Linked DNA regions of Polyangium spumosum. The protein of the gene in region 1 interacts with the protein of each later gene in a pairwise test. Links are inferred from orthologs where the notes say so. Each region holds a gene or a part of one and is shown on either strand. Other genes may lie near its edges.

Evidence for each region.
Region 2: the proteins of ung (region 1) and ndk interact in binary tests that used the Escherichia coli proteins (3 or more experiments, as listed by UniProt). The link is inferred for Polyangium spumosum from one-to-one orthologs.

Annotation. Positions count from the first base shown.
Region 1 is NZ_WJIE01000002.1:519,177-522,151, reverse strand. What follows is about bases 8-2,916. They hold ung (uracil-DNA glycosylase), read left to right. Parts: upstream 8-1,052; coding sequence 1,053-1,781; downstream 1,782-2,916. Other genes in these bases: GF068_RS08065 (hypothetical protein), read left to right, coding at 2,173-2,916; GF068_RS08075 (hypothetical protein), read left to right, coding at 695-985; GF068_RS08080 (type IV pilus twitching motility protein PilT), read right to left, coding at 8-599. Outside these bases: more of GF068_RS08080, read right to left, coding at 1-7; more of GF068_RS08065, read left to right, coding at 2,917-2,975. UniProt on the Escherichia coli protein: Excises uracil residues from the DNA which can arise as a result of misincorporation of dUMP residues by DNA polymerase or due to deamination of cytosine.
Region 2 is NZ_WJIE01000002.1:241,948-244,991, forward strand. Bases 25-3,002 are described here. They hold ndk (nucleoside-diphosphate kinase), read right to left. Parts: upstream 1,739-3,002; coding sequence 1,310-1,738; downstream 25-1,309. Other genes in these bases: GF068_RS07045 (2,3,4,5-tetrahydropyridine-2,6-dicarboxylate N-succinyltransferase), read right to left, coding at 25-452; GF068_RS07050 (hypothetical protein), read right to left, coding at 474-1,313; GF068_RS07060 (response regulator), read left to right, coding at 1,906-2,619; GF068_RS07065 (HAMP domain-containing sensor histidine kinase), read left to right, coding at 2,616-3,002. In the rest of the region: more of GF068_RS07045, read right to left, coding at 1-24; more of GF068_RS07065, read left to right, coding at 3,003-3,044. UniProt on the Escherichia coli protein: Major role in the synthesis of nucleoside triphosphates other than ATP. The ATP gamma phosphate is transferred to the NDP beta phosphate via a ping-pong mechanism, using a phosphorylated active-site intermediate.

The DNA.
Region 1 (2,975 bases):
AGGATGTCGTCGAGCGCGCCCGTGGCGAAATGGGCGGCGGACGCGGCGGCCGCGAGCAACGTGGGATCGGCCGGATCGTCGAGGGTGATCGCGAAATTGCGCGGGCGCGTGGCCTCCTTCGGCGCGGCCGGCGGGGCTTGTGGGGGCGCGGGCGTGCGGCGGTCGTCGAGATCGAGCTCGAACGAGGGCGAAGCCGCGTGGATCATGGGGGCCGGGGCGATCATGGATGCCGCGGGGAGCGAGGCCTGGGCCGGCGGAGGTGCGGGGGCCGGGGGCTGGGCTTCTTTGCGTGGATCCTGGGCGAGGCGCGTGAGCCGGGCCTGCACGGCGTTCGTGTTCCGCACGGCGGCGATGGCGATCGCGCCGATGCCGTCCACGCGGCAGCCCCACTGCACGGGCTTCGGGCCGAGGCCCTCGACGTGGCGGCTGCCTCCGGCCGTGACGAGCATCTGCAGGATGTCTTCCGTCGACAGGATCGAGCGGTCGATGATCTCGTAGACGCCGCCTACCTTGGCGCAGGGGTTCCGGCCGGTGGCGAGGGCGACCTCGGTGACGTCGGGCCGGAGGAGGTTCTCGAGCAGGGCTTTGAGCTGGGGCATCGCGCTTTCGGATCGCGGGAGACGGCCATCGTATCGGAGGGCTCGATGTTTCGGCAAGGACGGCGCCGTTCGCGATACGATCGCCGCGGATCGCCATGGAACACGCCCCCCTCCTCGCCGCGCTCCTCGGCGCCCTCGCGGGCGCGCTCGAGGGATTCGTGCTCGCGATCGTCGTCGCGCATCACCAGCACCGGCGCGGCGTGAAATCCGGCGTGTCAATCCTCCCGTACCTGCTCTTCGGCTCGTTCTCGGGCGGGCTCACCGCGGGGCTCGCGGGGATCTGGCTCCCGCTCGGCGCGGCCGTGGGCGCTGGCGCCGCGGCGTGGCCGCTCCTGTTCGGCGTCCTGTGGATCCTCACGCAGACGAGCCTCCGAGGGCGGCCGTGAGCGGCGGCGTGGCGGTTCGACCTGGCCAAACCCGTCCCGACGCCCTACGATGGCCCGTGTCCACGCCATGAAGGTCGATTTGCCTCGTTCCTGGAAAAACGTCCTCTCGGCTGAGCTCTCGCGCCCCTCTTTCGCCGAGCTCTGCGCGTTCGTCGACGAGGAGCGGAGAACCCACGTGGTGTATCCTCCCGAGCGCGACGTGTGGAATGCATTCAAGAAGACCCCATTCGCGGAGGTCCGCGTGGTCCTGCTCGGCCAGGACCCGTATATCGGGGAGGGTCAGGCGCACGGGCTCTGCTTTTCCGTTTGTCACGGCCGCCGTGTGCCGCCCTCGCTCGCCAACATGTTCCGCGAGTTACGCGCCGACATCCCCGGCTTCGAAGTGCCCGACCACGGCTGCCTGGAGCCCTGGGCCGCGCAGGGCGTCTTCCTCCTGAACACCATCCTCACGGTGCGCGCGGGCGAGGCGGGATCTCACCGCGGCAAGGGGTGGGAGACGTTCACGGACGGCGTGATCGCGGCCCTGTCGGCGCGCGAGGAGCCACTCGTCTTCGCGCTCTTCGGTGCACACGCGCAGAAAAAGGCGCGCCTCGTGGACACGTCGAGGCACCCGATCGTGAAGACCGGCCACCCCTCGCCGCTCTCCGTGCGGAGTTTCGCGGGGACGAGGCCATTCTCCGCCATCAACGCGGCATTACGTTCGATCGGGAAGGCGGAGATCGACTGGAGGTTGCCGCCGAGAGAGGCGCTCGGCGCGGCGGCGGCGCTCGCCGGGACGGCGGGGGCGCGAGGGTAAGAGCGGCGCGTGCCTTGCGTCCGTGCGAGGCAGGTCCCGCGGAGTGTGGGGAGTGTCTTGAACCGGTTCGAGGCAGGTCCCGCGGAGTGTGGGGCGTGTCTTGAACCGGTTCGAGGCAGGTCCTGCGGAGTGTGGGGCGTGTCTTGCGTGCGTTCGAGACAGGTCCTGCAAAGTGTGGGGCGTGTCTTGCGTCCGTTCGAGACAGGTCCTGCGGAGTGTGGGGCGTGTCTTGCGTGCGTTCGAGGCAGGTCCTGCAGAGTGTGGGGCGTGTCTTGCGTCGGTTCGAGGCAGGTCTCGCAGGAGCCAGGAGGCTTCTCGCGTCCCCGCGAGCGAGCTTGACAACGTTTCCGCGGCCCTTTCGCATGGACGCATGTGGAGGGGAGCGAGGTTGGTGAGGGGCGTTGCGTGGGTGTGTCTCCTGCTGCTCGTCGTGGGGGGGCTCACGGCGCCCGCGCGCGCGGACGCGCCGCCGAAGAAGACGCCCTGGGTCGTCGCGGCGTGTATGCGTCCGCATGGGCCGGGGATCGTTCGGTGGACGTACGACCATGCGGGCAAGCCGGTCACCGAGGAGCCTTGGATCACGCTGATTGCGGAGAGCAGCGCGCACCATCCGATTTTCGTCTTCAATCCGCGGGTGGGGTCGAAGACGCATTACCTGATCCCGACCGAATACGGTAACCACCCCTGCGAGCCCGTGCCGCCGGATCCGAAGCCGCCTCCGCCGCCGAAGCCTGCTTCCGCGAAGCGGCCTGCGCCAAAGGAAGAGGCGGAGGACGGAGACGATGGCGGCGGCAAGCATGAGGAGAGCGTCGAGGAGCGCGTCGAGCAGCACCGTATCCGGAGCGAGAGCCGGCCGGAGAAGCCGAGGAGGCCGAAGAACAACGTGCACGGCGTGTTGTCGAAGGAGCCGGCGCTGCCGTCGTCGACGGGCATTTTGAGCAAGGAAGGCGCCTTGCCCCCGCGCGACGAGGTGCGTCCGCCGAGATGCGTGGATGAGCCATGCACGCTGGTGGACCGAGGCGGCGCATTGCCGGAGATCCAGCATCGGCAGGGGCGACCGCTCGTGAGCGTGGTCTCCTGCAAGCAGACGAAGGAGGGCTGCAAAGGCGAAGCTGCGGGCGACGGGACAGGCAAGGCGAAGCCCCTGACGCCGCTCGAACGGATGGTCCGCGAGCTCTCGATCGCGTCCGCGAT
Region 2 (3,044 bases), 280 kb from region 1 along the record:
CAGTCGCGGCCGATCTGCGCGCACGATCCCACGGTCGCCCACGTATCGACCATCGTCCCTGCGCCCACGCGCGCGCCGATGTTCACGTAACCCGGCATGAGGATCGCGCCCGGCTCGAGGAACGCGCCGTACCGCACCGCGCCCGGCGGCACGACCCGCACGCCCGCGGCCTCGAGGCCACGCTTGAGCGGGATCTTGTCGTGGAACTCGAGCGGCCCCGCCTCCATGACCGACATCTTCTGGACGGCGAAGTAGAGCAGGATGGCCTGCTTCACCCACGCATGTGTCACCCACTTGCCCTCGGAGACGGGCTCGGCGACGCGAAGCGCGCCACGATCGAGCGCGTCGATCGTCTCGAGGACGGCGCGCTCGTGCGCGGGATCTTTCAGCAACGAGCGGTCGGCGAAGGCGGCCGAGACGAGCGGCGCGAGGGAGTCGGCGAGGTTCGTCATTCCGGGCCAAATAGCACGGAATCAGCTCACCTCGCGCTCGCTCTCGATCGTCACCGTCCCTGCGGCAGCGTCGATCACGAGGCCGAGCTTGGCGCGGCGCGCGGCCACGCGCGCGATGTCGAGGGCGTTCGGCACCTCGCCCCGCGCCGTCACGTTCAGGACGAGCCGCGCCGGCGCGCCGTTCCGCGAAGACGGGCTCAGCCGAACCACGAGACCGCCCCCGGCCGAACGCGCGACGCCGAGCCGCGCCGCCACGGCCCCGCGGCGCGACGCGATCGGCGCGGCGAGCTCCACGAGCCCCCCGAGCACGTGCCGATCGGCCACGAGCCACGAGGGCCGCGGCGCCTCCACCACGATCCGCAGCGCGCCCTCCTCGGCGGCGCGATTGCCGCCGAACCGCTGCTCCAGGACGTCCACGAGATCGAGCTCCGTCGGCGTGGGCGAGACGGCGGCCGCGAAGAACTCCCCGAGGGCGAACGCGTCCCGCAGCTCCGCGCCGTGCTTGCGAACGGCGGCCTCGAGCGCGAGGCGTCGCCGCGCGTCGGAGAGCGGCCCCCCGTCGGCGAGCGCCGCGGCGAGGGCGGCGACACACGCGCCTGCGTGCGCGGCGAGGGCGCGGGCCTGATCCAGGGCCTCCTCGTCGGCAGAGAGCGACGCGACGAACGCTTGTTCGAGGCCGGCGAAGGCCTCGCGCAGCGCCTCGCACGCCGGGACCATCTCGGCCTTCGCCTGGGCGAGGGCGCGAGGCCCGATGCGGCGGGATCCGAGCAGATCGGAGAAACCTTCGAGCGCGGCGAGGCCCTCACGGACCGCGCCGCGCGCGATGGATAACGGACTCTCCGGGCAAACCGGAGGGGTCACGCGCGGGGCGAGACTTCGTACCCGGCGAAGAAATAGGCGATCTCGCGCGCCGCGGACTCGGGCTTGTCCGAGCCGTGCACCGCGTTCTCGCCGACGCTCGCGGCGTACAGCTTGCGGATCGTGCCTTCGGCCGCGTTCGCGGGGTTCGTCGCGCCGATGACCTCGCGGTACTTGGCGATCGCGTCCTCGCGCTCGAGGGCCATGACGACGATCGAGCTGCGCGACATGAACGTCGTGAGCTCGTCGAAGAAGCCGCGGCCTTTGTGCTCCGCGTAGAAGCCTTCGGCCTCGGCGCGGGTGAGGTGAATCCGCTTCATCGCGCGGATGATGAAGCCCTCCTGCTCGAGGCGGGCGATGATCGCGCCCGTGTGGTTCTTCTCGACCGCGTCGGGCTTGATGATGGAAAGGGTGCGCTCCAGAGCCATGAGGCGCCCCTACTAGAAGAAAGAGGGCGTGCGCGCAAGGAAAGCTCGCGCCGCGCCTCGCGATTGTCGGATCGAGGGAGGCAGACCGACACACGGCTCGGCTCGCCCCCGTGCTTTACCGCACGCCACGCGCCTGTCACACAAGGCTGCTAGAGGTGGGCCCACGCATGCCGACGAACGTTCTCATCGTCGAGGACGAGCGCGATCTCCAGCGCGTCCTGTCCTACAACTTCAAGAGTGCGGGGTTCGACGTCGTCTCCGCGATGAACGGCGAGACCGCGCTCCGCGCGGTGAAAGAAGAGCCGTTCGACCTCGTCATCCTCGACCTCATGCTGCCCGACATGCCGGGCACCGAGGTCTGCAAGCGCCTCAAGCAGAACCCGGAGACGGCGAGTATCCCCGTCATCATGGTCACGGCCCGAGGCGAAGAGGTGGATCGCGTCGTTGGCTTCGAGCTCGGCGCCGACGACTACGTGGTCAAACCCTTTTCCGTGCGCGAGCTCATCCTGCGAGCGAGAGCGATCCTGCGCCGCACCGAGGGCACGCCCGCCGAAGGCGCGAAGCTCGACTTCGGCGTCCTGCGCGTCGATCGCGCCGCGCACCGCGCCTGGGTGAACGGCGAGGAGATCACCTTCACCGCGCTCGAGTTCAAGCTGCTCGTCGTGCTCTTCGACCGCCGCGGGCGCGTCATGACCCGCGACGTCCTGCTCGACGAGGTCTGGGGCTCGCACGTCGACGTCACGACCCGCAACGTCGACACCCACGTCAAACGCGTGCGCGAAAAGCTCGGCGTCGCCGGTGACTACATCGAGACCGTACGCGGCGTCGGCTACCGCTTCCGCGCCGAGCCCGGCGAGCTCTCCCCGCCCCAGGACGGATGATCGGCCGCCTCGGCATCCGCGCGAAGCTCATCGCCGCGTCGGTCGTGCTCATGCTGATCGCGGGCTTCGCGATCGAGCGGCTCGGATCCCGCTCGCTCGAGGCGCTCATGATCGAGCGCACGATGGTGCAGCTCACGGGCGAGCTCCGCCTCGCCGAGGACATCGTACGCCGCCGCTGCGAGGCTTCGCCGTGCGCCGTGGGCGACACGCTCGACGAGCTCGCGGACGAGCTCGGCGCGCTCTCGGGCGGGCGCGTCACGCTCATCGCCCCGGGCGGCGTGGTCCTCGGTGACTCCGAGCTCGCGGCCGAGGAGCTCGCGCGCGTCGAGAACCACGGATCCCGCGAAGAGGTGATCGCCGCGCTCGCGACCGGCGCGGGCAGCTCGTCCCGCTACAGCGACACCCTCGATCAGCGCATGATCTAC